One region of the Exiguobacterium sp. OS-77 genome, then DNA from elsewhere that is predicted to be linked to it. Evidence: riboswitches for the same ligand, from Rfam matches in the RefSeq annotation. Region 1 holds a riboswitch; each other region holds the start of a gene.

Region 1 (12,561 bases):
GCTGATTCGAAACCGGTATGGGTCGCGCCTGGACAGACAACGCTGACTTGAATCCCGTCTTGTGCGAGTTCTTCCGTCAAGCCTTCCGAGAAATGAAGGACATAGGCTTTTGTCGCGTAGTAGACACTCAGCCATGGACCACCTTCAAACGCAGCCGTTGATGCGAGATGGACGATACGTCCTTTGATTCCCTGTGCTTTCATGCGAGAGGCATAGACCTTCGTTACGTGTGTTAATGCTTCGATATTCAAGGCAATCATCCGGGACTCGTCTTCGAACGAGGTCTCAAGGAAAGAACCAAAGACGCCGATCCCGGCGTTGTTGATGACGCAGTCGACCGGAATCTGTTCCGTTGCCCGAAATAGTGCGAGACGATGCGTCGGCTGCGTTAAGTCATACGGAAAGACGGTTGCCGTTCCCCCGAGTCGCTCGACATGGAACTTCGTTTCGAAGAGTGCTGTCGCATCGCGTCCGACGAGCAAGACGTGATCCCCTTGCTTGGCATGCAGATAAGCAAATTCACGACCAAGACCTCTTGAAGCACCTGTGATTAAGACATGCATCCGATTTCCTCCTCCTGTAATCGATTCGATGAAAAAAAGCGATCGAGCCAATGCTCAACCGCTTTGAGATGATGAATTATAGGTAAGATCCTGCGCCGACAAGGCGTGAACCCCAGTACCCTGATTTGAAGCTTGAGTATTTAACGCCACCTGTTTCTGAGTTGACCATGCTTGACTTGCTTGTTGCGATCCCAACGTGTTGAATGCCGCTACCGTGTGAGAAGAAGACAAGATCTCCTGGCTGTACTTTAGAAACGCTGACTTTCTTAGAAGAAGAATATTGTGAAGAAGACGTACGTGGTAATGTTTTACCAGCCGCTTTCTTGTAGACGTAGCTTGTGAAACCAGAGCAGTCGAATCCACGAGTCGTCGTTCCGCCCCATACATATGGTGTACCTTTATGTTTTGCTGCTTCGCTTAGGATTTTAGTCCGTTTAGAAGATGTGCTCGTTGTTTTTTTAGCGCTTGAAGATGATTTGTATGTCTTTGTGTATTGTGAGAAGACATAACGTGTTTTGCCGCCGTATGAGATTTTTGTCCAGCTGCCTGACTTGCCTTTATATGTAAAGACTTGACCAGCGTTGACTTTCCCGACGATGCTTGCTTTCGTAGAAGGTGCTGTCCGAACACGAAGACCGTTGTCCGTGATCTTGACTTTCGTGACTGTTGCTGCTTCAACTTTACCTGTACCCACTGATGTAAAACCTGAAACCACTAAGGCTGCTGTCGCGATCGATGCTAGAAAACGTTTCATGTTAAGAATTCCTCCGTTTAATGTAGTGTGTTGCGTCCGTAAGTTATATGATGAAATCATTAAGTGTTTGGTTAAGCAGTGAACCTTACAACTGTGTAAGAATTTTGTCTGCAGGAATATCTTAGCATGCGCACACTTGAAAACGTTTTTTCAGTTAGAAGACAAAACAGATGTTTTTGTAACATAACTGAAATAATATCCTTGAATATTACAAAGTAAGAAACGCAAAGGATTGTTGACGACGAATTCAAAAAAATATGATACCTTTAGTTCACGAATAAAATTACATACCTCCTGATGTATGTATGGAAGTATGCTGAATGCAGTTGAATTTATAAAGAATAGGTGAAGAACATGCCAACAACTGATAAAAAAGATAAACCAGAACGTTCCTATACACTGGCTCAATTGAGCCAACTGACATTAAAAGAACTTTATGAAATCGCAAAGACGAAAAATGTCCCACAATACCGGGAAGCCCGTAAACGCGAGTTGATGTTCAAGATTTTAAAAGCACAGGCTGAATCGACTGGTCTTTATTTCCTCGAAGGGGTACTCGAAGTCATCCCTGGCAATCCACAAATGCAAAACGATGGTGGCTTTGGCTTCCTTCGTCCTATCAATTATTCCCAATCCTCTGAAGATATTTATATCGCAGCATCTCAAATCCGACGCTTTAATCTACGTAATGGTGATGTCGTCACAGGTAAAGTCCGTCCACCGAAGGAAAACGAACGGTTCCAAGGGTTACTTAGCGTGGAAGCCGTTAACGGTGAAGCACCGGATACTGCCCGTAACCGGTTATTTTTCCCGGCACTGACACCAATTTATCCGGACCGATTGATGCGACTTGAGACAGAACCACGCCATCTATCCGTTCGTGTCATGGATATGATTGCACCGGTTGGATTTGGTCAACGTGGTTTGATCGTCGCACCGCCAAAAGCAGGGAAGACGTCACTCCTTAAAGAAATCGCAAACTCGATTCAGGAGAATCATTCGGATGTCGAACTAATCATTCTCTTGATTGATGAGCGACCTGAGGAAGTAACGGACATTGAGCGTTCGGTTCCAGGAGCAGACGTCGTCAGCTCGACGTTTGACGAAACACCGGACAACCACGTCCGAATTTCTGAACTGGTCCTCGAGCGGGCGATGCGGCTTGTCGAACACAAGAAGGATGTCGTCATCTTGATGGATTCGATCACGCGTCTAACACGGGCCTATAACTTAACGGTACCGCAAAGTGGTCGGACGCTCTCGGGCGGAATTGATCCGGCTGCGTTCCATAAGCCAAAACGGTTCTTTGGTGCAGCGCGAAACATCGAACACGGTGGTAGTTTGACGATTCTTGCGACAGCACTCGTCGAGACAGGATCGCGCATGGATGACGTCATCTATGAGGAATTCAAAGGAACTGGCAACATGGAACTGCATCTCGATCGTAAGTTGTCAGAGCGTCGAATCTTCCCAGCGATCGACATTCGGAAGTCCGGTACACGGAAGGAAGAACTGTTGCTTCCGAAAGAGCAGCTTGATGCGCTTTGGGCGATTCGCCGGACGATGAACGAGTCGAACGAGTTCGTCGATACGTTCCTGCGTAAGATTCGTGATACGAAAAATAATGAAGAATTTTTCGTCGTACTTGAGAAAGAACAGAAGAAGGCGGTTCGACGCGCGCCAGCTAAACCACGTACCGTCAAGAAGGAAACGACGACAGAAAAATAACTATTGCGACGCATAAAAAAATCGTTTAGTATAGGAAGGTAACTTACTCTGGCTCAGCAAATGAACCAGGGCGGAAGGAGAGAAATCAACCATGAAACAAGGAATTCACCCTAACTACAACAAAGTAGTATTTATGGATTCAACGACTGAGTACAAATTCTTAAGCGGTTCTACTCGTTCTTCGAACGAAACGATCACTTGGGAAGATGGTAACGAGTACCCACTCATCCGTGTGGATGTGTCTTCAGACTCGCACCCATTCTACACAGGTCGTCAAAAGTTCAACGCGGCAGATGGTCGTGTCGATCGCTTCAACAAAAAATACGGCCGCAAGTAATTACTTGTTGGTTCTTAAAAAAACAGCCTGCCTCCATTAAGGAAGCAGGCTGTTTTTGTATAGACTGAATTGTGAACGATAAGTGAGATACGTCTTCAAGACGAACGAGAAGGCGATTCCGCCAGCAATCCCGATTAAATAGGGCATGACTTCCGGATGTGCCAAGACATAGTCCATGACTTTATGGAACGAGAGATGGCGGCCGACGAAGTAACCGGCACCTAAGAACACGCTGATCCAAATCAAGGCACCTGTATACGCATAACTCGCAAAAACGCGAAACGGCATTTTTGAGACGCCTGCAAAAAAGGCAGAGAGTTGGCGGAGACCAGGTATGTAGTAACCGATGATCAAGACCGATTTTCCGTAACGACGAAAACCGGCTTCAGCGGAAAGAATATGTTTTTCTGAGATACGCATTTTCGGTCCAACGCGGTGTAGTAGTGGCATACCGAGTTTTAATCCGAGTAAATAGCTGATCGTCATCCCGATGCAACTGCCGGCGTAAGCGGCGAGAATCGTACCGACGAGTGGTAGATTGCCTTGATGCATCCAAAATCCGGACAAAACGAGCAGGGTCTCATCAGGAACCGGCAATCCCACGATACCACCTGCGAGAAGGACGGAGAGACCAAGGGCACCATATTGGTGCAGGATGTCATGTAAGAGATGATGAATCGGGGACACCTTCTTTCGTGAGAATCTTCTTCTTCAGTGTACAGGAAATAGGGGACAGTTGGAATGAAAGGACAAAAATTCTAGGGAAAGAAAAAATGAATTTTGATTTCCGGAAGTCAACCCTTTTTCTCGATACCGTTTCGAGCTATACTCGTTAAAGTGACTATTTTTAGAGGACGGTGTCGGACGATGATGCATGTAATAAATCAGTACGGCTGGATCGAAGTAATTTGTGGCAGTATGTTTTCCGGGAAATCGGAAGAGTTGATTCGTCGTGTCAGACGGGCGCAGTATGGCAAACTGCCCGTGCAAGTATTCAAGCCGGCAATCGACGACCGGTACCATGAAGAGCATGTCGTCTCTCACGTTGGCAACTCTGTCGTAGCGATTCCGATGGCGACGAGTCGTGATCTCTATGCAGCAGTAGCAGAAGAAACACAAATCGTTGGCATTGATGAAGTTCAATTCTTTGATGATGAGATCGTACAAGTCATCGAAGCACTCGCACAAGACGGAAAACGCGTCATTTGTGCAGGCCTTGATCAAGATTTCCGGGCAGAGCCATTCGGGAAAATGCCTGAATTACTGGCGCGTGCAGAATTCGTGACGAAGCTACAAGCGATCTGTCTTTCATGTGGGGATCCGGCTTCCCGGACACAACGTTTGATTGACGGGAAACCAGCGAACTACGATGATCCGATCATCCTAGTCGGAGCGTCGGAATCGTATGAGCCACGTTGCCGTCATTGCCATGAGGTACCTGGAAAACCGAAGCCGCTCCAATCGGTGCAACACCAAGAACGATAAATGAAAAAAGGCGAAGGCTGGGATATAACTCAGTTTTACAGATGATAAAAAGGAATTGCACATCCTGAGTGATGGCGATTCTTTTTTTTTTTTCGTTAAACTCAGCTAGTTAAGTCTCAGCTTCTTTTAGTCACTTTTTTAAACTCGAGATGAATGATAAAGAAAGCTAGGACTAAAAGAATAAAGTAACTAATTACTACTTGTAACAGTTCTTTATCGTGAGTCAGATACTGTGAGTTATAATACGATGCAATTACAATAACAAGGACTAAAGTACGACTTAAAATGAAAAATACTCAAAAATGACGAGAAAGAGCATAAGAGAAAAATAGTATCACTCAACGTGCTAGCATAGGGTTTTCCTGATATCATGCAAATCATGAAAAAATCACACCTTGTTCCAGGAAGATACTATTGTAGCACAGCGTGTGTCAATGTTTTTCAAAGTTGTAATCTAAAAAACATATAAAAATCATTTACATTTTTTGGGATATGATAACCTCTGGGTATGTATTATTTTGGTTTTAGGTCAATCAGAAAAACAAAAACAGGGGGAATTTGGATGAAATCAAATAATGTATGGATGAAATTTTTGATGGTTGCTTTAGTATTCGCTTTGTTTATTGCAAATATTCCAATGAAAAATGTATCTGCTGTCGAAAAAAAATTAAGTGAAAAAGAAGCTGTCGCGATCATGGAAGCGGTAAGTCGTAGTTCTGTTACAAATGAAGATGGTACTGTCTTTGTGAATGAAGAACAATTAAAAAAAGAATTAAAAGGTAATCGGAAATACACAGAGATAAAAAAAGAATTGAAAGAACTTGGATTACTAACTAATGATCCAATTGAAGAAAAAGTATCTTCAAATTCTAGTAAAGCATCTATGATGGCGGCAGCTAGTTCTAGTCAAATCAATCCTAAGTGGAAAGCAGTTCGAGATGCTTGCGCTAAGAAATATATCCAAAATAAATACGGTCTAACAGGAGTTGCAGCAATTGTCGCAGCACTTCTCGAAGGTGATTTCAAAAAAGGACTAAGACTTTTGCTTACAAAAGGAGCAAGCTTAACTTTAGCTGGACTACTGACTACGTACGGTCATATGAATTATAAGTGCATTAAGTTAGCCAACTCTAAACATAGAGTATATAAGTAATTAAAAAGACAATACAGATTCATCAATTGAAATCTCTTATTGTTTTTTTATTATTTGCATTTAACCTTTCGAAGGTTTTTGGTGTAAGGTATAGTGTTTTTGAAGGATTTGTTTAATGGATAAATTGAAAAGATCAAACAACGATAACTGTTGATGTAAGGAATTGGAGGTAAACAAATGAGTAAACACCACAAATCTAGTATACGATTAGTTTTGATTGTATTAGTCACAGTTGCAATCTTGTATTATGGTTTTAACTTTGAAATAGGGTACGGGATAATCTTTTTAATCGCAGCTGTTGGGTGTACCATTTATCTTAACTTTGAAGCAGCTAAAAAAGAAAAAGGTGAGCAAAAAAATCCTATAATTAAATATGGGAGTTTCAGATTGTAGACAACCCCTCATTTCGTAATTGAAATGAGGGGTTGTTGTATGTATTGACTACTTAAATGTAAAAAATGTGGATTCCCAGGACTAATTCGAAATCTTTTTAGGGTTCATGCAATGAAAGTAAGCATCGTTTTTTCACTCCACGGAGCTGCTGTACTCTCCTTTATCTGACATTCTTCCACGCTCTTCGTCTTGGCGGGGGGGAGCTTTTTTTCATGTAAGATCCAATCCTCGTTGACGTCTTGATCTAATGCGTCATTGTACTATTGGATAGCGCGTCGAACGAGCATTTTCTTGAACTTCCGTTTGTTTGTGTTCGCCTTGATATGTGGTAGAGTCGATAAAGATGACCGAATGGACGACGAACCCAGCTTTGACCTCTTGAGTGAGGACACGATAAAAAAGCACTCTCAAAGACGTCCGTACCGTGGGCGAACCTAAAATTTTGAGACCATAAAAAACACTTTCGGAGTGGTACATTTTTAAAAGATACTAACATCGGAGGTGTTTTTGCATGGGCAAAAACGTATATTCAAGCGAAATAAATTGGGCAGTAGTCAAAGGAAAGCTGAGTGGTGAGTTAACGACGAAAGAGATCATGGAGAAGTAAGGTATCAAAAATAAGTAGTATGTCTCGGAGAGGAAACTGTTGGGACAACGCAGTTATCGAATCATTCACTCCATTTTAAAGTCCGAGGAGTTCCAGTACGTCAAATTTAATTCACTAAGAGACCATGAGATCTCTGAGCTCGTTATCAACTACTTAAATTACTACAACGAAGAACGAATCCAAGAAAAATTAGGCTACCTGACACCGAAAAGATATGGTGTACTGGCAGCCTAATCAAGGTGTTTATATGTATCTCATATTGCTGGATCAGTCTACCGGACGTAGTCCTTCCCGAATATAGAGAAATAGGGGGCACCTTTTCTTTCAGCCCAAAACCTAAAACCTAATGGGATGTCATGTTAGTCTTGATCTCTTTGATGGTACGTCGCATGCAAGGAATACCGAATACATATTGAAGAAGCGCTATCTTGATTAACAGAACGAGGTCGGTGCTTGTCCTTGGAAACGATTCGAAATGAACAAAGCGCAATCATTCTCATTAGAAGAAAAAATACGCTTTGCCTACAATCTGTAGCAGCTATTTGCTTCCATATGGAAACGAATAGCTGTTTTTTTGATTCAGCCTGTTTCTTGCGAAAACTGACACGATTGTTCGATAAAGCGAATCGTCTCACGAACAATCAAATCCTGATCATGATCGAGTGTCGCAACGTGATACGAGTTCAGTAAACAGTAGCTTCGTTTATCATTTGTTCCGATGTGCTGGTGCAGATAATCCGAGCTCGAAGGTGGAACGACGTGATCGGTCGCTGAGTAAAGAATCAATGTCGGTAGAAGGATCGATCCAAGGCGTCCTTTTGTTTCATCCATTAGGCGAACAAGTTCGAACGCACAACGGCTCGGAACAAGATCATAGATGATTTCAAAGGCTGCTCGCTTAATGTCCGGTGCGCCTTCCGGTAAATACTCTGGACCGTCCTCGAACGAAAGTGATTCATAGGATGGAACGGAGAGTGCGGCATTGATCGTAATGATGCCGGCAAACGGAATCCCGTCAGCGGCGAGCGACAGCGCAAGCGTCGCACCCATCGATTGACCGATGACGAAGACTTGATCGCATGTTTCTTGTAAACGTTCATAGCCGTCTTGCAGGCTTTGCTTCCAACATCGAGCAGTCGATTGTTCGAACTCGCGGACGTTCGTTCCATGTCCACGTAAGCGCGGGGCATAGACGGTAAAACCTTCAGCAGCGAATGCCTCACCGACGTCCCGTACACTTTGCGGAGTGGCGTTAAAACCATGACAGATTAGAATGCCGATCGATCCACCTTGAAAATAAAACGCTTCAGCACCAGTCAATACAGGATAGTTCATCATTACTATTTTTCCTCCATTCATGAAAAAAACTCGTCGACGTCACTGCTTGGACGCCCACGAGTTTTTCACCGTATCATCCAAAGCCGCGCTTTGCTGGTCGGAGCACCTTACAAATTGCAGGTTGCCGTGAAGTCATAGAGCCAGGTCTCTCGTTCACTCTTGATAAATATCATATTGGAATTGTCGGAATAATCATTGAAACGATGGTAGCACGACCAAAAATGACTTGTCAAATCTTTCTTGACGAATCGTGATCCGTTCATTAAGCTAATTCATAACTTGTAAATCCATCGATATGCGCCAAATGGATTATTTTTGCAAAGTTGGTTGACTTTTAAAGTTTCGACCCGTAATGTAAAAATTAGTTTTACGACATAAGCAACAACGCAACAACACACATACGAATTTCATACCGCAATACTTATCCAGAGAGGTGGAGGGACTGGCCCTACGAAACCTCGGCAACAGACTCATTATGAGCACTGTGCCAATTCCATCAGACAGATGTCTGAGAGATGAGTGGAGTGGATTCTGCCACTGTGCGGATCCAGGTCTCTTCTTGTTTCTCAAGAAGGGACCTTTTTTGTTGAATGAAGGGGGAAAACGGAATGATTGCATTTCATCAAGTCAAAAAAACGTACGTCACGAAAGATCAGACGATTGCAGCGCTCGACGGTGTCGACCTGACGATCGAGAAAGGCGAAATCTTTGGTGTCATCGGCTTTAGCGGTGCCGGGAAAAGTTCACTGCTCCGCTGTGTCAATCTGTTAGAACGACCGACGTCAGGAACGGTGACGGTCGATGGGGAAGATTTAACGCAACTGTCTCCGAAAAAATTACGCCAAGCAAAACAACGGATTGGAATGATCTTTCAGCACTTCAATCTATTGAATGCGAACACGGTCTTTACGAACGTTGCAAAACCACTCGTTCTCGCAGGCGTCAAGAAAGATGAGATTCGCCGTCGGGTGACGGAGTTGCTCGAATTCGTCGATCTCGCGGACAAGGCGGATCATTATCCAGATCAATTGTCGGGTGGGCAGAAACAGCGCGTTGGTATCGCCCGGGCACTCGCGACGCAACCTTCCGTCCTTTTATGTGACGAAGCGACGTCAGCACTTGATCCCCAGACGACACATCATATTCTTCAGTTATTAAAACGGATCAATGCAGAGTACGGGATCACGATTCTTTTGATTACCCACGAGATGGGCGTCATCCGGGAGATTTGCGATCGTGTAGCCGTCATCGAAGCTGGGAAGCTAATCGAGTCAGGAACGGTCTTTGATGTCTTTTCAAATCCGCAGACCGAGACGGCACGGAACTTTGTACGGTCCGTCATGCATGACGAGATTCCAGCGTCGATTCGTCAGTTGATCGAGTCGCGAAATGCGCATCCAATCTATAAGATTCACTTCCTTGGACATCACACCGGACAACCACTCTTGTCGCAAGTCGCAAAACGCTTCGACGTCGATGTCAATATCCTGCACGGTAGCATCACGGAGTTGCAGGAGACGCCGTTCGGCACCTTGCTCGTCGAGTTGATTGGTGAGCCGGCTGAAGTGAAACGTGCCTTACACTACATCGATCAGGCACAGGTAACCGTTGAGGAGGTGCTCGCTGATGCTAGTTAACTACAGTGATATTTGGACAGCATTTTTGCAGACGATGACGATGGTATCCGTTTCGCTCTTGTTCTCGACCTTGATCGGCTTACCACTCGGTATCCTGCTTGTCGTCACGCGAAAAGGAGCGTTACTTGAAAATGTTCCGTTGTTCACGTTCTTCAACAGTATCGTCAATATTTTCCGCTCGATTCCGTTCATCATCTTACTCGTCGCGATCATCCCGTTGACGCGCTTGATCGTTCAGACATCGATCGGAACAGAAGCCGCAATCGTTCCGCTCGTCTTTTACGCTGCACCGTACATGGCGCGTCTGATCGAGAGTTCTTTACTCGAAGTCGATAAAGGCGTTCTTGAAGCAGCAGAAGCGATGGGCGCGACACCGTTTCAAACGATTTTCCGCTTCCTCCTACCGGAAGCACTCGGTTCACTCATCCTGAACTTAACGATCGCGACGGTCGGCTTGATCGGGGCATCGGCGATGGCAGGCGCCATCGGTGGCGGCGGTTTGGGTGACTTAGCAATTACTTACGGCTATCAACGGTTTGATACGAAAGTCATGATCATCACGGTCGGGATTCTCGTCATCTTAGTCCAAGGCTTACAGACGACAGGCAACATCGTCGCACGAAAAATCAGAAGACATTAATCAAGGGAGCGATTCAGCCATGAAAAAAGCAGTAGCAATTGGAGCAACACTCACGACGATTTTATTTGCCGGGTGCGCAGCATCAGGAGAAGACGAAAAGACGATCAAGCTCGGTGTCAGCGGTTCAGACACACAAGTTTGGGATTATGTCGCGAAAAAAGCAGAGAAGGAAGGCATCAAAATCGAACTCGTCAAGTTCTCCGATTATGTCCAGCCGAACATGGCACTGGCTGAGGGTGAGATCGACGCCAATGCCTTCCAGACGATTTCCTACTTCAACGCTTTCAAGAAAGAACATAACTTGAAGCTATCGCCGATTGCGACGACTGTCATCGCACCGATGGGGATCTACTCGGATAAATACAAGGATGTCAAAGATATTCCAAATGGCGGAAAAATCGCTGTTCCGAACGAAGCGACGAACATGGGACGCGCCCTCTTGTTACTGCAAGAAGCAGGTCTGATCAAGCTACCGGACGACTTCGATGGTAACGGTTCGGTCGATAAGATCGTCGAGAATCCGAAGAAGCTGAAAATCGTTCCGATCGTCGCCGGACAAACGCCACGCGTCTTACCGGACGTCGCGGCGTCTATCATCAACAATGGCATCGCGGTTGACGCTGGCTTCAACCCGATCAAGGACTCGATCGTTCATGAGAACGAGACAGCAAAACCATACATCAACATCATCGCGACACGGACGGAAGACAAGAACAAAAAAGAACTGAAAAAAATCGCATCGCTGTATCAACAAAAAGATGTCGCGGCCTTCATCAAAAAAGAATACAAAGGCAGTACGATCCCGACGTTCGTTCCACTGAGCGACATCGGCGAATAATTTCAAAAGGAGAGTGGACAGTATGACGACACCAGTACGCACGACATGGATAGAGACGATTGAACAGGATATCGAACAAAAACGGGAATCGTATCTTGAGACAAGTCACCGGATTCATGCAACGCCGGAAATCGGGAACGAGGAATTCTTTGCTTCGCGGCTCCATGCGGAGCGTCTAACGGCGGAAGGTTTTACAGTAGAACTCGGCGTCGCGGGGCATGATACCGCGTTCTTCGCGAAGAAATCGAGCGACCGACCAGGCGCAACGATTGCCTTTCTTGCTGAATACGATGCGTTGCCGAGTATTGGTCACGCGTGCGGTCATAATATCATCGGCACGACGAGCGTCGCAGCGGCGATCGCGCTCAGTAAAGTGCTCGATGAAGTCGGCGGGAGTGTCGTTGTCCTTGGAACACCAGCCGAGGAAGGTGGACCGAACGGCAGTGCGAAAGGCAGTTTCGTCAAACATCAGTTACTGGAAGGAATCGATGCAGCCTTGATGGTCCATCCGTCGGGACAAACACGGATCACGGGTTCTTCCCTTGCGGTCGATCCACTCGACTTTGCCTTTACGGGTCGTCCGGCGCACGCAGCGGCGTCACCGGAAGAAGGCATCAACGCCCTCGACGCTGTCATTCAACTCTTCAATGGAATCAATGCCTTACGTCAGCAGTTACCAGACGATGTCCGGATCCACGGGATCATCACGCATGGAGGCGATGCGCCGAACATCATCCCGGAATACGCAAAAGCACGTTTCTTCATCCGGGCAACGACACGGGAACGATTGAATGCCATCACGGAAAAAGTCAAAGCCGTCGCCCAAGGCGCGGCACTCGCGACTGGGGCGACGCTCGATGTCATCGCCTTCCAAAATGAAGTCGATAACCTCGTCTTCAACCGGACGTTCGACCGTCTGTTCCAAGAAGAAGCAGAGGCGCTCGGCGAAATCGTTCACTTGGACGAACGACCGGGTCTTGGTTCAACGGACGCCGGTAACATCAGTCAAGTCATCCCGACGATCCATCCGTATATCAAGATTGGACCAGATGATCTCGTCGCCCATACGGAAGCATTCAAAGAAGCGG
Region 2 (12,561 bases), 2.4 Mb from region 1:
CCGCAAGCTCTTGTTTGATGGCGCGTAGCTCTTCATAGCGTCGCATGAATGTCATGTTGTCACCTCCGCTCGTGTTAAATCATGAACGATATCATGGAACGTCTCAAACGGTGTATAGGCGATATCGTTCTCTTCACACAACGTGATCAGATAATCACGGGCATAGACACGATCCGCTTGTTTTGCGAGTTCGAAGTCCGTCACCGAGTCGCCGATGACGATGATGACGTCACCGTCTTTACGTAGTGTCCGAGCAACGGACGTTTTACAACAGCCGCACCCGTTCGTGCAATGGGTATCGCAGGCGTGTGGCCAATCGATATGAACGAATGGACCGTCAAAATTTGCGACATTGCAATAGATGCGCTCCTGCTCAAGGAATGGCGCTAAGATCGGTTCGACGAAAAAGTCCATTCCGCCGCTGACGATCGAGAAATCGATGTCTTGACGACGACTGTACTGAAGCAACTCCGAAAATCCGTCGCGAATGACGGCGCGCTCCAGTAAAAAGTCAAGATAGGACGCTTTCCCATCAGATGGCAGAAGTGCGAACATTTGCCCGACACCACTTTGAATCGATAACGTCCGGTCGAGTACACCTTGTTTCAACGGTTCGAAGTCGCTCGCTGGCGCAAATGCCTGCATGAGTGCGATGATATTATCCTGTGTCGTCACGGTACCGTCGAAGTCACAAAGAATCCGTACGGTCATGACTTGATCCCCCAAGCGTCGAGGGCGATCCGTAATTCTTCATGACGCGATGCTGCCGTCGATAGGGATTCATTTGCGAGTGCCGCATCGAGTGCCTGACGGAAAGCGGTGACACCAGCCGCAGCACCTTGCGGATGACCATGTACGCCGCCACCGGCGTTGATGACGGAATCGATCCCGAAGTCCCGTACGAGTTGAGCGACGAGTCCAGGATGAATACCGGCTGAAGGAACCGGGAAGATCGATTTCGTCTGACCGAGACGGGTCGCTTCGACCGCGATACCACGGGCGACATCCTTTGGCAAAGCGACATTGCCGTAAGGCGACGGGAATAGCGTCAAGTCTGCTCCAGCAGCACGCGGTAATGTGCCAAGTAAGACAGGAGCTGCGACTCCGTGATTCGGGCTAGCGATCAACGCACCGCTATAGGCCGGATGATTGAAGATTGGGACGTTGATTTCCGGATCACTTGCCAGTTCGCGTAAGACGTCGAGTCCGTATGTGAAGGTATTCAGCAAGAAAGCGGTCGCTCCAGCGTCAATCAATCGCTTGGCTTTATCCTTGAGCGTAAAGACGGGACCGCTGAGTGTGATTGCATATAACGCGCGTTTACCGGTCCGGTGGAAGTGAGCGTCGATGACCTCACGTCCAATTCGTGCCCGGTCAATCGTTGGCGTCAATGGATTGTCGTATAGGATCTCATCGTCCTTGACGAGATCAATCCCACCAGCGAGTTGTCCTTCGAGTTGATCACGAAGAAACGATAAATCGCGTCCGATGACTCCTTTGAAGATGCTCATTAATAATGGGCGATCTTCGACACCGATCAAGGAACGGACCCCTTCAATCCCGAATTTCGCACCTGGAAAGTCCGACGTAAATGTATCGGGTAGTAGCAATTCCGTTAATTTGATTTCACCGTCGAGTGAGAGTTTCCCGAAGACGGTCGTCAGAATCGCAGAAAAGTCGCGCGACACGTTATGTTCCGGATAACGAATCGTGATATATCCTTTGCCATCGCGCTCTTCGGTATGTACGACTTCCCCTTTGAACGAGGCGAGTTGTTGTTGTTCGAGATGATTCAGTTCCGTCCAAGAACCGACTGTCAGACCAAGCGCGAGTTGTTCAGCGCGCTGCTCGAGTCGATCACGGGCAGTCAATTGATAAGTAGCAGTGATATAAGCCATGTCTTTCCTCCTTCAACAAAAAAATGGTCTCTCGTCAGCGACAAGAGACCATGAATGATTCGAACGTGGACTCTTATCTGTCAGCTTAGTAGCTGCAAGAATTAGCACCGTGCCAAAAGGTCGGTTGCTGCGACATCGTAGGGCTTGTCCCTCCGTCTGCTCTTGATAAGAATTGGATGAAATTGTGAAATCTAATTGCAATTTTTACATGAGAATCGTGACTTGTCAAACTATTTTTAGAAAATTTATTTTTTTGGAAATACTCTTTCTATAGATGACTTAAAAATGATGTCCGTTTCTGCTTGATTTCGATTTGACAGCGAGGAAGTCGATTGCGTAAGATTCAAATCAATATCACACACGACAACTACATACGACTCTTATCGCGAGTTGGCAGAGGGAATTGGCCCGATGACGCCGCAGCAACCGACCACTAGGCACGGTGCTACATCCAACAGACGTTTCGTCTGAGAGATAAGAGGACGCAGTGACTTTTCTGCGCCTCTTTTCGATGACGAAAAGAGGCGCTTTTTCGTGTATCACATAGGGGGAAACTGAGATGACATATAAAGCATTCACAGAACAGGACGCGATTGATCGTGTTCGGACATTAGGACTGATCGGCGATGGAGCCGTCGAAGCAGAAGAGATTGGCGACGGGAACCTCAACCTCGTCTTTCGGATTCGAGAAGGCGAACATCGCTTGATTTTAAAACAAGCATTACCATATGCGAAGGTCGTCGGGGAGAGCTGGCCGTTATCGCTCGAACGAGCGTGGATCGAGCAATCCGCACTCCGTGAATTCGCGCGACATGCCGTACCGTTCGTACCACGTGTTTTTCATGCTAGTCACGAAGAGGCGTATACGGTCATGGAAGATCTTTCACATTTGACGATCGTTCGAAGCGGTTTACTCGCAGGTGAACAGTATCCGTTGCTTGCGGAACATATCGGTTCTTATCTCGCTCGGACGTTATTCCATACATCGGACTTTGCGCTTGGTCCGGTTGAAAAGAAACGTGTCGCCCGAACGTACTACAATCCAGACTTGTGCGACATCACGGAAAAATTAATCTTCACGGATCCGTTTCATGACGCGGAGACGAACGAGATTGAAGCCGGACTCGAAGAAGAGGTGGCACGTCTATGGGCAGACGATGAGTTGAAACGCGAAGTCGCAAAACTCGAAGCGCTCTTCATCACGAAAGGAGATGCATTGCTGCACGGCGATCTACATACAGGAAGCATCTTCGCCTCAGCGACGGAAACGAAAGTCATCGATCCTGAATTCGCCTTTTATGGTCCATTTGGATTCGATGTCGGACAGTTCATCGCCCACTTATTCTTCGCGGCATATCCGGATTACCCTACACGACGTGACGCCCGAATCAAGGATATCGATACGTTCTGGCTGACGTTCGCTTCAACGTTCCGTGCCTTATGGGAACGGGAAGCCGTCGAACCGTTCCAGGCACCAGGACTCGTCGATGATGTACTGAGCACGATCTTGCAGGATGCCCTTGGCTTCGCCGGTTGCGAATTGATTCGGCGGACGATCGGTCTAGCACTGGTCGCTGATTTAGAATCAATCAATTCAACGACGGAACGCTTAGAGCGGAAACGTCACGCTCTCCGTCTAGGAACAGCGTTAATCAAACGCCGTACAGAATGTCGGACATTCGATGATTTACGAAACTTTGACGTAACGGAGGAACTTAGCCGATGACTACATTCGTTCAAAGTATCCGTTACGAAGACCGTGTCTTGACGATTCTCGATCAGACACGTCTACCGCAGGAAGAGCACTATGAAGTCATTGCTGATCTCGCGCAAGCCGTTGAGGCGATTAAACAACTGCGCGTTCGGGGCGCACCTGCGATCAGTTTATTTGGGGGATTCGTGCTCGTTCAAGAAGCATACCGGTTTGAAGCGGCGCTTCCGGTCTACAAGCAAGCCTTGCTTGAGACATCGGCGACGTTACTCGCGACACGACCGACGGCCGTCAACTTGCGAAATGTCCTCGATCAATTGAATCCAATCATTCAAGACGGGACGTCGGTAGAAGAGATTCGCGAACGGTTGGAAAAACGGACGGTCGCTTTATACGACCAGGATGCGCAGACGTCACGTCAAATCGGGATTCATGCACTGGAATTATTCCAGTCAGGCGACCGGATTCTAACAATTTGTAATGCTGGATCGATTGCGACCGCTGCTTATGGAACAGCACTTGCGCCGTTCTACATCGCAAAAGAACGCGGCATTGAATTATCCGTTTTTGCGAGTGAGACGCGACCGTTACTGCAGGGAGCACGATTGACGACATGGGAGCTTCAACGTGCCGGGATCGATGTCACGTTAATTACGGACAACATGGTCGCCCATACGCTGAAAGAAAAACAGATCGATGCGATCATCGTCGGTGCCGACCGCATTACACGAAACGGAGATACCGCGAATAAAATCGGGACGTTCCAATTAGCATTGCTCGCGCAAGCTTTTGGTATTCCGTTTTACGTCGCAGCACCGCTCTCGACGTTCGACTTCTCGCTCGTTTCCGGAGACGCGATCGAAATCGAAGAACGTGATCCGCAAGAAGTGACGACTGTCCAAGGTGTCGCGACAGCACCGGAAGGCGTCGCTGTCTTCAATCCGGCGTTTGATGTCACACCACACACATTCATCACGGGCATCATCACCGAACTTGGTGTCATCACGCAACCGAATGAAGAAACGATTGAACAATTAACAGGGCTTCAACCCCTCGGATAAGGAGATATGTCATGAAAAAACTAGCTTACGCCGTCCTAGCACCGGCACTGTTACTAGCGGCTTGTGCGAATGGAGAAGCCACGACGACGAAGGTCGTTAAGGATGTACCAAAAGGGGTTCAATCAGACGTCAAGATCGCCGTGATCCGCAACCTAGCATCGGACGACCATACGAAACAATTCCTTGATGGCGCACGAAGTGAAGGCGAAGCGCTTGGCTTTAAAGTCAGCACGTTCATTTCGGAAGGTAACGACGTCAAGTTCAAGGAGCTTGTCGCGCAAGCGATTCAGCAAGATTATGATGGGCTCATCATCTCGCATGGTAAGGAAGACTACGCCTATGACATGATTAAACCAGCGGTCGACAAAGGGCTGAAGGTCGTGACGTTCGATACGGTCACGAAGAAAAAAGGAACGGCGTTAAAAGGTGTGACGGAAACGTTCCAAAACGATCATCAACTCGCGAAGCTATCGCTTGATGAAGTGACGAAGGTGACGGACAAAAAGCCAGTCCGTGTCATCAAACTTTGGTTCGGACCAGGTTTTGCCCCGCTCGATCGTCGTCAGGAAATCTATAAGACGTACGAAGCAGACGGTAAAATCAAAACGCTTGAGACAGTTGGACCGACAAATTTCCAAGATGTCCAAGGGGATATCGCAACGAAGATGAATGCGATTCTCGCGAAATATCCGAAAGGAAGCATTGATGCGGTTTGGGGAGCGTGGGACGAAGTCGCAAAAGGGGCTTACAAATCGCTCAAGGATAATAAACGTCAAGAAATCCCGCTAATCTCGATCGATGTCTCGAATCAGGATATCAACCTGATGCGTGAAAAAGGCAGTAACTGGGTCTCGACGAGTGCGGTGGATCCATTCTTGATTGGACAAACGGACATGCGATTACTGGCTAAGAAAATCGCTGGCGAGAAGACACCGGATAGCTTTGATCTCGACGCGAAACTCGTGGAGCAGAAGGCGTTGAAGCAGGACACGACGATGTACAATCTCGATACGATCATCAAAGGATGGAGTACATCGGACAAATTCAATGAACCGTGGATGGACCGGTTGCGTGACGTCCATAAGAAACAATGACGTCTACCAATCATCACTTGAAGATGACCGGGATTTCACTGGCGTTTCCGGGAGTGCAAGCCTTAAAACAAGTCTCGTTTGAAGTGAAATCCGGTGAAATCCACGCGCTTGTCGGTGCGAATGGTGCCGGTAAGTCGACGTTGATGAAAGTCTTATCCGGAGCGGAAACAGCGGACGAAGGAACGATCCGTCTCGACGGGAAGGAGTTGACCATCACGTCACCGCGTGATGCGAAACAGATTGGAATCGACCTCGTCCAACAAGAGGTCGATGTGGCGCTTGTCCCGTATTTGACGGTCGCTGAGAATATCTGTCTCGATCTGTTGACGGACGGAACGATGACTGGCTTCGTATCCCAACGCCGTTACATACAGCGTGCCAAAGAAGCGTTAGCAACATTACAGGCGGATATTTCCGTCAAGACACGTGTCGAGGAGTTGCGGCTTGCTGAAAAGCAACTCGTACTGATTGCTCGCGCCCTCGTCCAAGAACGCCGTTTTTTGATTTTAGATGAACCAACGGCACCGCTCAGTCAGGCGGAAACAAGCCATCTCTTTTCAGTCGTGCGTCGTTTAGCCGAACGGGGGCTTGGGATCATCTTCATCTCGCATCGTTTACAGGAACTATATGAGATTTGCGACTCCATCTCGGTCATGCGCGACGGTCAACTCATCTCGCGACATCTTTTGACAGACATCACGAAGGAAGATGTCGTTGAGCAAATGCTTGGGCGTCAGCTTACGTCTGTTGCGAAAACGTCACAGGTAAATGCAACGAACGTACTGACGGTCGAGAGTGCCACGAATGCGGACGTCCACGATATCTCCTTGACGGTTCAAGCAGGTGAAGTCGTTGGTATCGCGGGTCTTGTCGGTGCCGGTAAAACGGAATTATGCAAAGCATTGTTCGGTGATCGTCCGTTTCAGGAAGGGGAGGTTCGGATAGGTGGAAAAGCCCATCGCCTTCGCAATCCACAAGCTGCGATTCAAGCGGGGATCGGTCTCGTTCCAGAAGAACGACGAAAAGAAGGGATCCTCGTTGCCGATTCTGTCGCAGAAAACCTAACAGCAGCGGCAGCTCATGATTTCGTCAACCGTTGGGGGCTGATGAATCGTCGCAAAGAAGCAGATCAGGCATCGCAATGGGTCAAGGAGCTGGGCATTAAAGTGGCAGACGTGAAACAGGAAGTAGGTCAACTATCCGGTGGGAATCAACAAAAAGTCGCCATCGGAAAATGGTTACTGACCGATGTTTCTGTACTCGTCTTGGACGAACCGACAAAAGGTGTCGACGTCGGAGCCAAACAAGATATCTATCGTCTGATTGACGGACTCGCGCAACAACAAAAAGGGATCCTTTACGCGACGAGTGAATGGGATGAACTTTTGACCGTCACGGACCGAATCTACGTCATGTTCGATGGACGGATCGTCCATGAAACGAAGACGGCGGATACATCAGAAGAAACCTTGTTGTGGTATGCGACAGGAGGAGGGCAACGATGAATGAGGTAGTATCAAAACAAACGAACCGAGGGAAGGGGTTACGTCCTGTCCTCGGATTCTTGAACGACTGGGGGATCGTCCTCGCGATCCTTGCCCTCGTCCTGTTTTTTGCGACGACGGCTCCAACATTCCTACAAGGGACGAATTTGATTAATATTTTACGAAGTATCTCCATCGTGACGATTATCGCGATCGGCTTGACCGTCTCTTTGACGGTCAATGGATTTGATTTATCGGTCGGTTCGACCGCGACGCTTGCGAGTTCTTTCGTCGTTTCGTTCTTCGTCTGGTACAGTCTGCCGCTCGGTGTCTCGATTAGTTTAGCACTTCTCTTATCTCTTAGCGTTGCTCTGGTGAACATCTTACTCATCGTTTGGTTTAAGATTCCGGATTTGTTTGCGACGCTTGCGACGATGTTTATCGTCGAAGGTGTCGCGATGACGTATACCGGTGGTGGTTCAATCAGTGCCGGAATGCCGCGCCTGGACGGTACACCAACAGTCGGCACGATTCCGGAGGCATTCGCGAAAATCAGCCAGGCGCCTTGGATCATCGTCATCATGCTCGTCGTCGTCGCTGTGACACATGTCTTCTTAAGCCATACGCGACACGGTCGTTTTCTCTATATCATCGGTGGGAATCCAGAAGCAGCACGCCTGACAGGAATTCGTGTCAATCGCTACCGGGCACTCGCGTATCTGATTGCTGGATTACTTGCGGCAATCGGTGGAATTTTACTTGCGTCACAAGTCGGATCGTCACAAATTAATGCCGGTTCCGGTTATCTGATGCCAGCGGTCGCAGCCGCATTCATCGGCTCGTCGTTCGCGGGACAAGGGAAGCCGAATGCGCTTGGCACACTCGTCGGGGCTTGTCTCGTCGGGATTCTTGAAAATGGTCTCGTTATGCTGTCTGTTCCATACTATTCGTTGAATATCATCAAAGGGCTGGTCCTTGCGGTCGCACTCGCGACGACCTATGCACGGTATCGAAAAAAATAATTAAAATTCGACGTTTCGTTTATAACATATTCGGTAATATTCAATATATGAAAGGATGGTGATGCACATGAATGATTACCAATGTAGAGGGAACGATCGCATGTCGCTTCTGAAAGAAGAGGATCACCGGACTTGACGAACGTTGTCCATTGACACGGATGTATTCGTGTTTTACGTGCAACTGCACGGTTCAAGAACGGATCACGGCATGTGTTCGTTCCTGAAACAAATAAGGGGGAAACGCTACGGCGTTCCCCCTTTTTCATGTGCTAGAAACTGCTCGTATTTCTTTAAAAGCGTAGCGGAATATGAGATGATATAAAAAGTCAGAAAATTCAACTACTACGAGAGCAAGGGGCCTGACAATGCGAACATACACTAAGGAGATTCAAGCGATTATCGACAACGTAGAGAAAGTCATCATTGGTAAGGAAGATGTCATCACACAATCATTGGCAGCATTACTAGCGGGCGGTCACGTCCTATTAGAAGACGTACCGGGAGTCGGGAAGACGATGCTCGTTCGTGCGTTCAGCCGATCGATCGGGTTGACCTTCAAACGTGTTCAGTTCACGCCAGACCTACTTCCGTCAGATTTGACGGGTGTATCGATGTATAATCAGAAAACTAGCCAATTCGAATATAGACCGGGTCCTTTAATGGGAAACATCGTCTTAGCCGATGAGATTAACCGAACATCACCAAAAACTCAATCTGCCTTACTCGAGGGAATGGCGGAAGCGAACGTCACCGTCGATGGTGAGATTCATACGCTTCCGAATCCCTTTTTCGTCATGGCGACACAAAACCCGATCGAACACGAAGGAACGTATCCGTTACCAGAAGCACAACTCGACCGTTTTCTCGTCAAAGTCAAAATGGGTTATCCTGATTTCCACCAGGAAATGAAGCTACTGACACGTTTCGAACGGGATGAACCAATTGAAACGCTCGAAGCGGTGATTGGTCGCGAGCAATTGCTCCAGATGAAAGAAGAAGTCAAGAACGTCCATGTCTCACAGCCCGTCAAAAAATATATCGTCCATCTCGTCCAAGCGACCCGGACGAACGGTTCACTTTATCTCGGCGCGAGTCCCCGTTCTTCGATTGCTTTGATGAAAGTCGCGCAAGCGTGGGCATACATGGAAGGACGCAGTTTCGTCTTACCGGATGATGTCAAACATCTCTTGATTCCGGTCCTGTCACACCGCTTGATTTTGACAGCGGACGCGCGTTATCACGGTCAATCGTCTGAACGGATTTTAGAACAAATCAAAAAAGAGGTTGCTGTACCTATCCAACAAGACGTGGAGTCCCTATGACGAAGTGGCAAATTGGTTGGCGTTACGCTGTACTCCTTTTGACGACGGTTGCCTTATGGACATATGCGCGCGTCGATGGCGGAAATGTCGCTTCCTTGCTGTTTTATGTCATGGCCGGTCTGACTGTCTACTGGACGCTCTTCCTCGTTTGGCCCGTCACGCAGGCACTGGCGACGCGCGAAGTCTCGAATAAGATGCTCGTTGCCGGAACAGATATCCCGGTTTCCTTACGGGTTCGCCGGCGTTTTCCGTTTTTGGTCGGAGCCGTCGAGGTGACGGAGGCGATTCCAAACGAACTCAGCGAAGAAAAACTCGATATCAGCCGTCCGCTCCGTGCCCACTACCGGAAGACAGAGCAAATCGACTACACGATTCCATCGATTCGTCGAGGAGTCTACCAGATTCCTGGCTGTATCGTTGAAATTACGGATCCGTTTGGTCTGTTCAAGCGGAAACGGATGTTTCCGGTCGAGACGTATCTTGCGATTGAACCGGCACGCCTTACCGTTCAACTTCCGCATGAGGAGGATCGCGGCGATGGAGGAATCTCCCCTGTGTCGCTTGATCTTCGTCAGTCGTCCTTTACTGTCGTCGGGGTCCGGGAATACGTCAGTGGTGACCGGATGAATCAGATCGATTGGAAAGCGACAGCAAAACGCCAAGGTTTAATGACGAAAACGTTTGAACGAGAGCAGGAACGGGAGACGACGATCGTCTTTGATGAGGGGACGGAAGCGGGTGAAGCTTTCGAACGCGTCATCTCGATGCTGGCAGAAGCGACGGATCAGCTAAATAAAAGACGGCTGAGCTACCGCATTCACCTCGTCGGACATGCTGTTCAATCGTTATCGTTACCACTCGAGGGTGCGAAACTGACGCATTACTTGATGACGGCGCAACCGAGTCGGACGCGGACGTTCATCGAGTCATGGGAGTACTCGTCAAAAGCGCTTCGATTGAGTGGCAACGTCCTCTTCATCACGCCGGATCTTGAATCGAACAATGAACTATGGATCTCGAAGATTAATCAAGAAGCCACCGTTCATGTCTATACACCAGAACGGAGGGGAGTGCGATGATGCGACGCTTACTTTGGAACGCTATCGCGGCAGCCGTCCTGACTTGTTTCATGCCACCACTTCTTGAACTGACGACGTTCGAACATCTTTGGTCCTTCTTACCGATGCTGTTTCTGCCGTTGCTGTTGTCGCATCTATCGCGGCGTTACTTTTTACTCGGAAGTCTCGGTGGACTACTCCTATCGTTTTATTTGATTTTGACGCCGGGAGCAGCACCATGGGGCATCTTTACGGAAATCAGCTCAGATGTTCAAAGTGTCATCAATGGTGAGTTACCGGGACGACCAGCCTTTGCACTCTCGATCGGACTGATCAGTTTCTTGATCGCTTATTTAGCACGGCGGACATTCCCGAATCGCGGATTTGTGTTTGGTCTTGCCTTCGGTGTCATCGGATTTATCGCCTATTGCGATACGTGGACGGATTATTCGGGAGAGACTTTCATTCTCTATCCGATCATTCTATCTTTATTATTACTCTATGCGACGGAAGTTAACGAACGACCGCGCGCTTCTTACGTTCGTCCGCTGAGTGCTTTATTCATCATGGGTGCTGTCATCGTCGCTGCTGTCCAAAGTCCTGTCATCAATGCGACATGGCAAGACAGTTGGTACGATTTGACGTCCGGTCTTGAAGGTGAAGGAGAGCCGTCAAATGCGATTCAAAAGGTCGGCTACGGTAACAATGATGAGCAACTCGGTGGACCGTTTCAGATGGACGATCGAGAAGTTTTCCAAGTCGAAAGTGAAGGGAACCGCTACTGGCGAGTCGAGACGAAAGATATCTATACCGGCAAGGGGTGGGTGCTGTCGGAATCGAATCCGGAAATCGATGCGCGTGGTTTCTTCTCGCATTTCGGAAAAGAGGTCAAGACAAGAAATGAGACGGCAACGTTTGAGATGGCACGTGAACTGCCGTTCGTTCCGTACAATGGTGATAATGTTCGGTTGACGGTCGACCAGCAACGACAAAATGTACTGGTTGATCCTGAGAATCAAAAAATCTCGTATCTCGACGATACGAATCAGCAGCGCAACTATCAAATCGAATATGCCTATCCACTCTTCACAGAAGAGCAGTTACAGACAGATGAGCCGCTCGATTTATCAGCGGATGACACACGTCGGTACCTGCAGCTACCAGATGGATTACCACAACGTGTCCGTGATTTAGCGAATCAAATCGTTGAGGGTGAAGAAACACCGTGGGACAAGGCGCGAGCGATTGAAAACTATTTCGAAGAAGAAAACTTCGAATATAATACGGAGGAAGTCGCCGTACCAGGAGAAAATCAAGATTACGTCGATCAATTCCTGTTCGAAACGAAGCTCGGATACTGTGATAACTTCTCGACGTCCGCCGCTGTGTTGCTTCGGGCAGCTGGATTACCCGCACGCTGGGTAAAAGGGTTCACGGGAGGCGAGTCCGATGTCATCGGCTCCGCCGTGACCAGTTATACGGTACGAAATAAAAATGCCCACTCGTGGGTCGAAGTCTACATTGAAGGACCAGGCTGGGTACCGCTTGAGCCGACTGTTAGCTTCGACGGAGCAGGTCAATATACGATTGACCGAGAAACGAACAACGAGACGGAGCAAACAAATCCACAACGCGAAACAGAAAATAATACAGAGACGACGACACCAAATCGTCCGCAGGAAAATCTTCTCGACGAAGAACAGACGACTAGCGCCGGACAGACGGAGCAGAAGTCAATTCCGTTTTGGCCAATCCTTATGACGGCACTCGCTCTCTTGTTCCTTTACCTGTTCCGAAAACCAATCATTCGAACACTCGCGATTCTCTTCTTCCGGAGACAAATCGAGCGACCAGAAGGATTCCGACGGATGTACCGGTACCTCTTGCGACGTCTTGATAAAAAAGGATTCC
Region 3 (7,928 bases), 460 kb from region 1:
TTGATCGCATCCGTCGCACTCTCGAAACGAAGGAAATTGTTCTGGAATTTCTCAGCAAGCGAACGCGCTTGTGTGTCGTATTCGTCCGGATTCGACCAGACGCGTACCGGGTTGAGTAACTCACTTGGAACACCAGGAACTTCGAGCGGCATATGAAGTCCAAAGATCGGGTGTTCTTCTGTTGGAATCGTTGCAAGTGTGCCGTTAACGGCAGCGTTGACCATCGTCCGTGTATACGATAGCTTCATGCGGCTACCTGTTCCGTAAGCACCGCCTGTCCAGCCCGTGTTGACGAGATAAACGGTAACACCATGACGATCAATCAATTCGCCGAGCATCGTCGCATACTTTTCAGGCATCAGTGGAAGGAATGGTGAACCGAAGCACGTCGAGAAGGTCGCTTCTGGTTCCGTGACCCCACGTTCTGTTCCAGCGAGTTTTGATGTATATCCTGATAGGAAGTGATACATCGCTTGTTCTTTCGTCAATTTGCTGATCGGGGGCAAGACGCCGTACGCATCAGCTGTCAAGAAGACAATCGTCTTCGGATGACCAGCGCGTGACGGAACAGCGATGTTATCGATTGCCGTAATCGGATAAGCAGCACGCGTATTTTCCGTCAACGATGTATCATCGTAATCAGGATGACGGGCTTCGTCGAGTACGACGTTCTCAAGGACGGTTCCGAAACGGATCGCGTCAAAGATTTGCGGTTCTTTTTCACGCGATAGATTGACCGTCTTCGCGTAACATCCGCCTTCGATGTTGAAGACACCATCGTGCGACCAACCATGCTCATCGTCACCGATCAATTGACGGCTATCATCGGCTGAAAGGGTGGTCTTACCAGTACCAGATAGACCGAAGAACAAGGCGACGTCGCCTTCGTGTCCGACGTTTGCCGAGCAGTGCATCGAAAGGACGTTTTCTTGTGGCAAGAGGTAGTTCATGACGGAAAAGATCGACTTTTTGATTTCTCCAGCGTATTCCGTTCCACCGATCAAGACGATTCGGTGTTCGAACGACATCGCGATGAACGTCTCGGAGTTCGTTCCGTCAACGGCAGGATCTGCTTTGAAATGTGGCGCGTAGACGACCGTGAACGGTTCGAAGGCAGCCACTTCAGGATACTCGCGTAAAAAGAGTTGTTTGGCAAACAGGTTATGCCAAGCATATTGTGTGAGCACACGGACCGGAAGGGTGAAGTGCGTATCTGCTCCAGCAGCAGCTTCTGTGTAGTAGAGATGATCAGCTTCGTTCATGTAACGAAGAACCTTTTGCAACAATTGTTCAAATTTGTCTCCATCCATTGGTTGGTTGACATGACCCCAATCAATGTGAGACTCGCAGGAAGAATCACGGACGATGAACTTATCTTTTGGTGAACGACCTGTAAATTTCCCCGTTTCTACAGATAATGCGCCGTTCTCAGCAAGGACACCTTCTTCGTTTCGAATCGCATGTTCGACAAGTTCAGCAACAGATAGTTGTTTGAACACATGCTCTTTCTTGAGTAGTTCTTCGATATTCAGGACCGTCATCGGCATCCTGACCCCACCTTTCCCCTACGTTGGTTTTGGCTCACTGTATTTAGTATGACACATTTATTATATATGACATACTAAAGAGAGAGCAATCATTTTCTAGTGCTGATTTCTATTTATCTGGAAACGCTTTCAGCATTAACAGTTTAACATCTCTTTCAAAAAGTTTCGACTAGAATTTGAAACCTTGCTTGACAGAGTAGTTACAACTTTATATCATGTAATTCGTAACGGATACTCTTATTCTGAGCAGGTGGAGGGAACAAGGCCCGAAGAAACCCGGCAACCGTCCTACATTAATTCACATATTAATGAGGGAAAAGGTGCTCTCCTGAAGCGAAGTAAACACTTCGAACGATAAGAGGGTAAAGGAAGAACGCACAACCTTTCCCTGACCATTTTTTGGACTTGGAAAGGTTTTTTTCATTTTACCGTCCCACTCAACTAGGGGAAATGAGTACACCGTCAAATTCTTTTTTGGGAGGGTCATACATGACAAACCTTAATCGCCGACTATTCACGTCGGAGTCAGTCACTGAAGGTCATCCAGATAAAATCTGTGACCAAATTTCGGATTCAATTCTTGATGCAATCCTCGCAGCGGATCCAAACGCGCGTGTTGCGGCAGAAACTTCTGTTACAACAGGTCTCGTTCTCGTTGCAGGTGAGATCACGACATCCACTTACGTCGACATTCCAAAAGTCGTTCGTGAAACGATTCGTGAGATCGGTTATACACGCGCGAAATACGGTTTCGACGCGGACACATGTGCTGTATTGACATCAATCGATGAGCAATCAGCAGACATCGCTCTTGGTGTAGACCAAGCGCTTGAAGCACGTGAAGGTAGCATGTCTGATGCAGAAATCGATGCAATCGGTGCAGGAGACCAAGGTCTCATGTTCGGTTACGCAACGAAAGAAACACCAGAACTCATGCCACTTCCAATCTCGCTTTCACACCGTCTCGCACGCCGTTTGGCAGAAGTGCGTAAAAACGGTCAACTCGACTACCTTCGTCCGGACGGAAAAACACAAGTCACGGTCGAATACAACGAGAACAACGAGCCGGTTCGTGTCGATACGATCGTCATCTCGACACAACACGCGGAAGAAGTTACGCTTGAGCAAATTCAAGCTGACTTGAAAGAACACGTCATCACACCGGTCATCCCGGCTGAATACATCGACGCAGCAACGAAATTCTTCATCAATCCAACTGGTCGTTTCGTCATCGGCGGACCACAAGGAGATGCTGGATTGACGGGTCGTAAGATCATCGTTGATACGTATGGTGGATACGCACGCCACGGCGGTGGAGCATTCTCTGGTAAAGATCCAACAAAAGTCGACCGTTCAGCTGCATACGCAGCACGTTACGTCGCGAAGAACCTCGTTGCTGCAGGTCTTGCAGACAAAGCAGAAGTTCAACTCGCGTACGCAATCGGTGTCGCGCACCCGGTATCAATCGCGGTTGATACATTCGGTACAGGAAAACTTCCTGAAGCACAACTCGTCGAATTGGTTGCTGAAAACTTTGATCTTCGTCCGGCTGGAATCATCAACATGCTTGATCTCCGTCGTCCGATCTATCGTCAAACAGCTGCATACGGTCACTTCGGTCGTACAGATGTTGAGCTTCCATGGGAGCAAACAGATAAAGCAGCAGTTCTTGAAGAACAAGCAAAACGTTTCGCATAATCAAAAAGTCCGAGAACCCTATGCGGGTTTTCGGACTTTTTTGTTTACGGGGAACTTTGCAGGAAACGAATGTTTTTTCTAGAAGAGGGTAAAAGTACATGAGTCGATTCGTATGAATACAAAGGGGGGTTCCGATTATGGAAATACGCGAAGCTATTCCAGCCGATGCAGGACGTATTCATGACATTGCCGTCACATCCTGGTTGGATACGTATGCAGAAATCTATTCCGAGCGCTCGAAAGCGCATTTCGTGCAGGAAGCGTATCCGCAAGAGGAGGTTGTTCGTGCGATCCGGACGGCAGAAGAAGCACGGGGAGAGTATTTTTATGTCGGAATCATCGATGAGGAAATCGTCGGTTTCATTCATGCTATTGATGTTGAGGGAACGTGGGAAATCATTCGTCTGTACGTCTTACCGAAATATCAGCAAAACGGAATCGGACGACGATTGATCCGTGAACTCGAACGACAAGGAGCCGTCCCACTCGAAGTATACGTGGAGGCACGTAACTATAAAGCGCGTCAGTTCTTGATCTCATTCGGTTTTGAAGAACTCAGTGAGATGACGGAAGAAGTCTTTGGGCAAGTAGAATCTGTCATTCGCCTTCGCCATGTCGCCTCGTGAAATCCGTCTTGGGACGGTTTTGTGTGCGTTTGAAATAAGGTATCGTAAATAGGAAGTATGAAGTGAAGAGGTGAGTTTGTGGTTGAACAACCAACAGGAATCATCGTATTAGTCTATCCGTTACAACTGCGTGCCCGTCCGAGTGAAGCTTTGATTCGGGTACTCGAACGAGAGTATGAAGTATTGCTCGTCGACGCCCCACGTCGTATCTCGTTTGAAGAACATGGTCAACTGTTAAAAGAAGCATTACGTGAAGCCGGGAAACGCAAGCTACCGATTCATATCGTCGCCTGTAGCATGGGCGCACTCGTCGTCAATCGTCTGTTGCAAGAATATGAATTACCGGTAGCAAGCCTTGCATTCATTTCACCGTTGTTTGATTGGCACCCTTCGAAACAACTCGGAGGCGTCAAACAAGTCTTCGCAAGTGCGTTCGATCGTTTCCGGCCCGATGCGCCACTCGGTACGTTGCCGTTTGGTCAAAGTACGGAAGATACCGTTCGCATCGGTGAACTGACCTATGCACAGTACCGGGAAATCGAAGAAGAGATCGTCGTACATGACGAGGAACGAAAAAAACTGCCGCGTGTGAACTTGGCTTGTTTTTATGCACCGGACGATCAGTTCGCAGACGTCAAGCTGACACTTGAAGTATGCCGGAAAATGGGTGGCGATCAGATTTACTTACAACGTCTACACGGTTTTCCGCATTTTAGTTTCGAACGGTTGAACACACGGTTTGCAGAAAAATTAATGTTGTTCTTTAAGCTTGTTGAAGAATGAAATCACAAAAGTGATGCCTCTAAAAAAGGGGCATCACTTTTTTGTGCCCATCATCCGCGTACTTTTTTCTCGATCGCGATGATGAACGGGGGATGATTTTGTTGGTTCAAGAAGCGATACTGGAGAACGGCATAATCTTGCTGATCAAGGGCTGTGACGTAATCGAGGACAGCGTCACGTTCTCGTTTTCCTTCCAAGTGACCGTGATAGACGACGAGGACGACAAGACCGCCGGGAGCGAGGACCGGGAGGAGGGCATCGAGTGCTTCAAGCGTCTCTTCTCCGGTCGTCGTGATTGATTTGTCGCTTCCAGGCAGGTATCCGAGATTGAAGACTCCAGCGCGGACAGGACGTTGTTCGTCCGAAAGACGGGCACCGACATGGATGTGGCTTTCATGGTAAAGGTCGACGCGTGCTAACATTCCGGCTTCGTCGAGACGTCGCGTCGATTCCTCAATGGCTTGTGCCTGGACGTCGAACGCAAGAACCCTTCCTTCTGGACCGACACGTTCTGCTAAAAACTGTGTATCATGTCCATTTCCGGCAGTCATATCGACGACGCAGTCTCCGGGCTCGATAACGGACTCGAGTAATTGTTTCGTATAAGGTAATACACGGGCAAGTGACATGGCATAGACTCCTGTTCCTATAGTCTGTTTTTCTAGTAATGGTTCAGTATGTGCAAGATTCTTTCTGCATTATATCATTTTTTGATTCGTTGACGAAAAGCGAAGTAGCTTGACAGTTAGGGGACGGATTGCGTAAAGTGGCAAGGTTGAGAATGAAATAGGAGGACCACAGGTATGCCAAAATTACCAAAAGCGGTCTGGATCCTCGTCCTTGCGATGGCCATCAATACGACGGGATCCTCTTTTTTATGGCCGTTTAATACATTATATATTCATGAATATTTAGGAGAGTCGATGACAAAAGCAGGGATGGCATTGTTCGTCAACTCTGCCTTAGCAATCGTCGGAAACTACTTAGGTGGAAAAGCGTTTGACCGTCTCGGTGGCAAGAAGACGCTTGTCATCAGTGTCATCGGACTTGTCCTGTCTTCCGTTGGCTTGTTGCTATTTCATCAGACGTACCTCGGATACGTCGCGATGCTTGGATTGATTGGATTCGTCGGTGGGATGGTTTTTCCGACGATCTACGCGATGACGGGTGTCATCTGGCCGGAAGGCGGGCGTCGTGCCTTTAATGCGATTTATGTCGCACAAAACGTCGGTGTAGCGCTCGGGACAGCAGTCAGTGGTCAAATCGCTGCCTTTTCGATTCAGTACATCTTCATCGCCAATCTCGTCCTCTACATCGCCTTTGCCATCATTTTGTTCGTCGGTTTATCCTGGATTCAGGCACCAGCGCGGATGCATGCGGCACATGACGAGATCGAAACGACACGCACACCCCTTGCGCGCGGTGCGGCACGGACGATGTTGCTCGTCTCGATCGGGTATGCCTTACTTTGGTTCGTTTATGTGCAATGGCAAGGAACCTTTGCCGTACACACGAAATCGCTCGGTGTCACGATTTCCGAGTACTCTATTCTTTGGACGATCAACGGAGCACTCATCGTGTTCGCACAACCTTTATTAACACCAATTCTCCGGTGGTTTGGAGATGACTTGAAGCGACAATTGATGACCGGTACAGGAATCTTCCTCTTGTCTTATCTGATCGTTCCGTTCGCAGGCGGCTTCAAGATGTTCCTCGTCGCGATGATCATTTTGACGATTGGTGAGATGTTCATCTGGCCAGCGGTTCCTGCTATGGCGGCGAGACTCGCGCCAATCGGAAAAGAAGGAGAGTTCCAGGGATACGTCAATATTGCCGCTTCAGCGGGACGGATGATCAGTCCGACCGTCGGAGGGTTGATCTACGATTTATCCGGTATGTCAGCGGTCTTCTTGACATTGATTGGATTGATTCTGTTAGCAGGCGTCGTATTCCTTCGTGCCATTCCTAAAATCACATCATGAGCATCATCTGTAAGACAGCGGACATTAGATTCGCTGTCTTTTTTTTACATCATTAATGCGCTAATTATAAAACAAATCATTATTAATATGGAATATTTCGGCAAAGAAACGGGTACTTTCTAATCAAGAACTTGAAAAGAAAGTTCATGTGAACGTTGCTTCTTTTTGACTGGAGGTGCACGAATGGAAAGGTGTCAATTCATCACAGATGCCGCAACTTGGACGACACACGTACAGCAACAGCCTCTTGATATCTTCTACAGTCACCAATACGTCACGCTTAACGCTAGACCGTCTGAGCAAGCGGTGTTATTTCGTTATGAAGGTCATGCGGGAACACTGTTCTATCCCTTTTTAAAGCGTCGGATTTTTGATACGCCTTATTCAGATCTCATCACGCCGTATGGCTACGGCGGACCGGAAATCGTCGGTCGCTTAACCGCAACTGAAATGCAGCATGCACGTCTATCGTTTGAAAGGTGGGCGGAGCAAGAATCGGTCGTTTCGGAAATGATTCGCTTTAATCCGTTGACCGGTAATGAACGGTTCATGCAGGACTGGACGAAAGTTTCCTTCATCCGTCATACGACGAGTATCGATTTACGCCCTTCAATAGAGGACATCATGCAGACATTTCATAAGAAGACGAGAAGTATGATTCGCAAATCGCTTGCCTCTCCTTTAACCGTTAGAATAGGAACGCGAGACGACCTACCTGTTTTTGTAGCGTTGTATCATGAAACGATGGACCGGAAGAATGCTTCGGCTCATTATTATTTTACCGCGACGTATTTTGAGCAGTTGATGGAAACGAACCCGCTTTGTGAACCCATATTGCTGATGGCGGAAATCGAAGGAGAAGCGGTTGGAGGGTACCTCGTATTGCTCGGAAAAGAATATGCCCACGGTCATTTGATTGGTTGTAAGCGGGACGAAGCGAAGATGTTCCCAAATCAACGACTTGAGTACGAAGCGATTCTTCAGGCGAAAGCACGCGGTCTCGTCGAACAACATCTCGGAGGTGGATATCAAGAACGGGATAGTCTCTTTGAGAGTAAATGCCGTTACACCGGGTACCGTTTATTTGAGTATCATCAAGGAAAATCGATTCTTCAACCAGCCGTATACGATCAGTTGTGTATACGATACGGGTCAGATGCTAATTCGGATTATTTTCCGGCTTACCGACAAACCAGTGTCCAAATGGCGACAAGTTAAACAGTAACTAAATGAAGAAGGTGAAACGACTACATCGTGTAGTCGTTTTTTTGATATGCTGAAATCATGATAGA

Evidence for each region. A riboswitch is a leader RNA that binds a small molecule or an ion and turns the genes downstream of it on or off. The one in region 1 is predicted to bind S-adenosylmethionine.
Region 2: another riboswitch for S-adenosylmethionine. It lies ahead of mtnK (S-methyl-5-thioribose kinase); the one in region 1 lies ahead of EXG77_RS01830 (carboxylesterase).
Region 3: another riboswitch for S-adenosylmethionine. It lies ahead of metK (methionine adenosyltransferase); the one in region 1 lies ahead of EXG77_RS01830 (carboxylesterase).

What each region holds. Positions count from the first base shown of each region.
Region 1 covers NZ_DF239008.1:347,499-360,059, forward strand. Annotated here, with positions in the region: gene EXG77_RS01780 (SDR family oxidoreductase) at 1-563, opposite strand, end outside; gene EXG77_RS01785 (C40 family peptidase) at 640-1,317, opposite strand; gene rho (transcription termination factor Rho) at 1,672-3,045, shown strand; gene EXG77_RS01795 (type B 50S ribosomal protein L31) at 3,137-3,382, shown strand; gene EXG77_RS01800 (DedA family protein) at 3,419-4,069, opposite strand; gene EXG77_RS01805 (thymidine kinase) at 4,253-4,867, shown strand; gene EXG77_RS01810 (hypothetical protein) at 5,430-6,020, shown strand; gene EXG77_RS16650 (IS3 family transposase) at 7,150-7,254, shown strand; gene EXG77_RS01825 (transposase) at 7,364-7,510, opposite strand; gene EXG77_RS01830 (carboxylesterase) at 7,600-8,358, opposite strand; SAM riboswitch class I at 8,426-8,527, opposite strand; SAM riboswitch class I at 8,777-8,880, shown strand; gene EXG77_RS01835 (methionine ABC transporter ATP-binding protein) at 8,967-9,995, shown strand; gene EXG77_RS01840 (methionine ABC transporter permease) at 9,985-10,635, shown strand; gene EXG77_RS01845 (MetQ/NlpA family ABC transporter substrate-binding protein) at 10,655-11,473, shown strand; gene EXG77_RS01850 (M20 family metallopeptidase) at 11,496-12,561, shown strand, end outside.
Region 2 covers NZ_DF239008.1:2,718,412-2,730,972, reverse strand. Annotated here, with positions in the region: gene EXG77_RS13930 (methylthioribulose 1-phosphate dehydratase) at 1-55, opposite strand, end outside; gene EXG77_RS13925 (2-hydroxy-3-keto-5-methylthiopentenyl-1-phosphate phosphatase) at 52-711, opposite strand; gene EXG77_RS13920 (2,3-diketo-5-methylthiopentyl-1-phosphate enolase) at 708-1,898, opposite strand; SAM riboswitch class I at 1,969-2,070, opposite strand; SAM riboswitch class I at 2,276-2,379, shown strand; gene mtnK (S-methyl-5-thioribose kinase) at 2,458-3,624, shown strand; gene mtnA (S-methyl-5-thioribose-1-phosphate isomerase) at 3,621-4,670, shown strand; gene EXG77_RS13905 (sugar ABC transporter substrate-binding protein) at 4,682-5,764, shown strand; gene EXG77_RS13900 (sugar ABC transporter ATP-binding protein) at 5,761-7,269, shown strand; gene EXG77_RS13895 (ABC transporter permease) at 7,266-8,270, shown strand; gene EXG77_RS13890 (MoxR family ATPase) at 8,636-9,592, shown strand; gene EXG77_RS13885 (DUF58 domain-containing protein) at 9,589-10,671, shown strand; gene EXG77_RS13880 (transglutaminase domain-containing protein) at 10,668-12,561, shown strand, end outside.
Region 3 covers NZ_DF239008.1:809,700-817,627, forward strand. Annotated here, with positions in the region: gene pckA (phosphoenolpyruvate carboxykinase (ATP)) at 1-1,547, opposite strand, end outside; SAM riboswitch class I at 1,782-1,908, shown strand; gene metK (methionine adenosyltransferase) at 2,037-3,245, shown strand; gene EXG77_RS03945 (GNAT family N-acetyltransferase) at 3,383-3,871, shown strand; gene EXG77_RS03950 (serine aminopeptidase domain-containing protein) at 3,950-4,654, shown strand; gene EXG77_RS03955 (class I SAM-dependent methyltransferase) at 4,705-5,304, opposite strand; gene EXG77_RS03960 (MFS transporter) at 5,458-6,636, shown strand; gene EXG77_RS03965 (peptidoglycan bridge formation glycyltransferase FemA/FemB family protein) at 6,820-7,854, shown strand.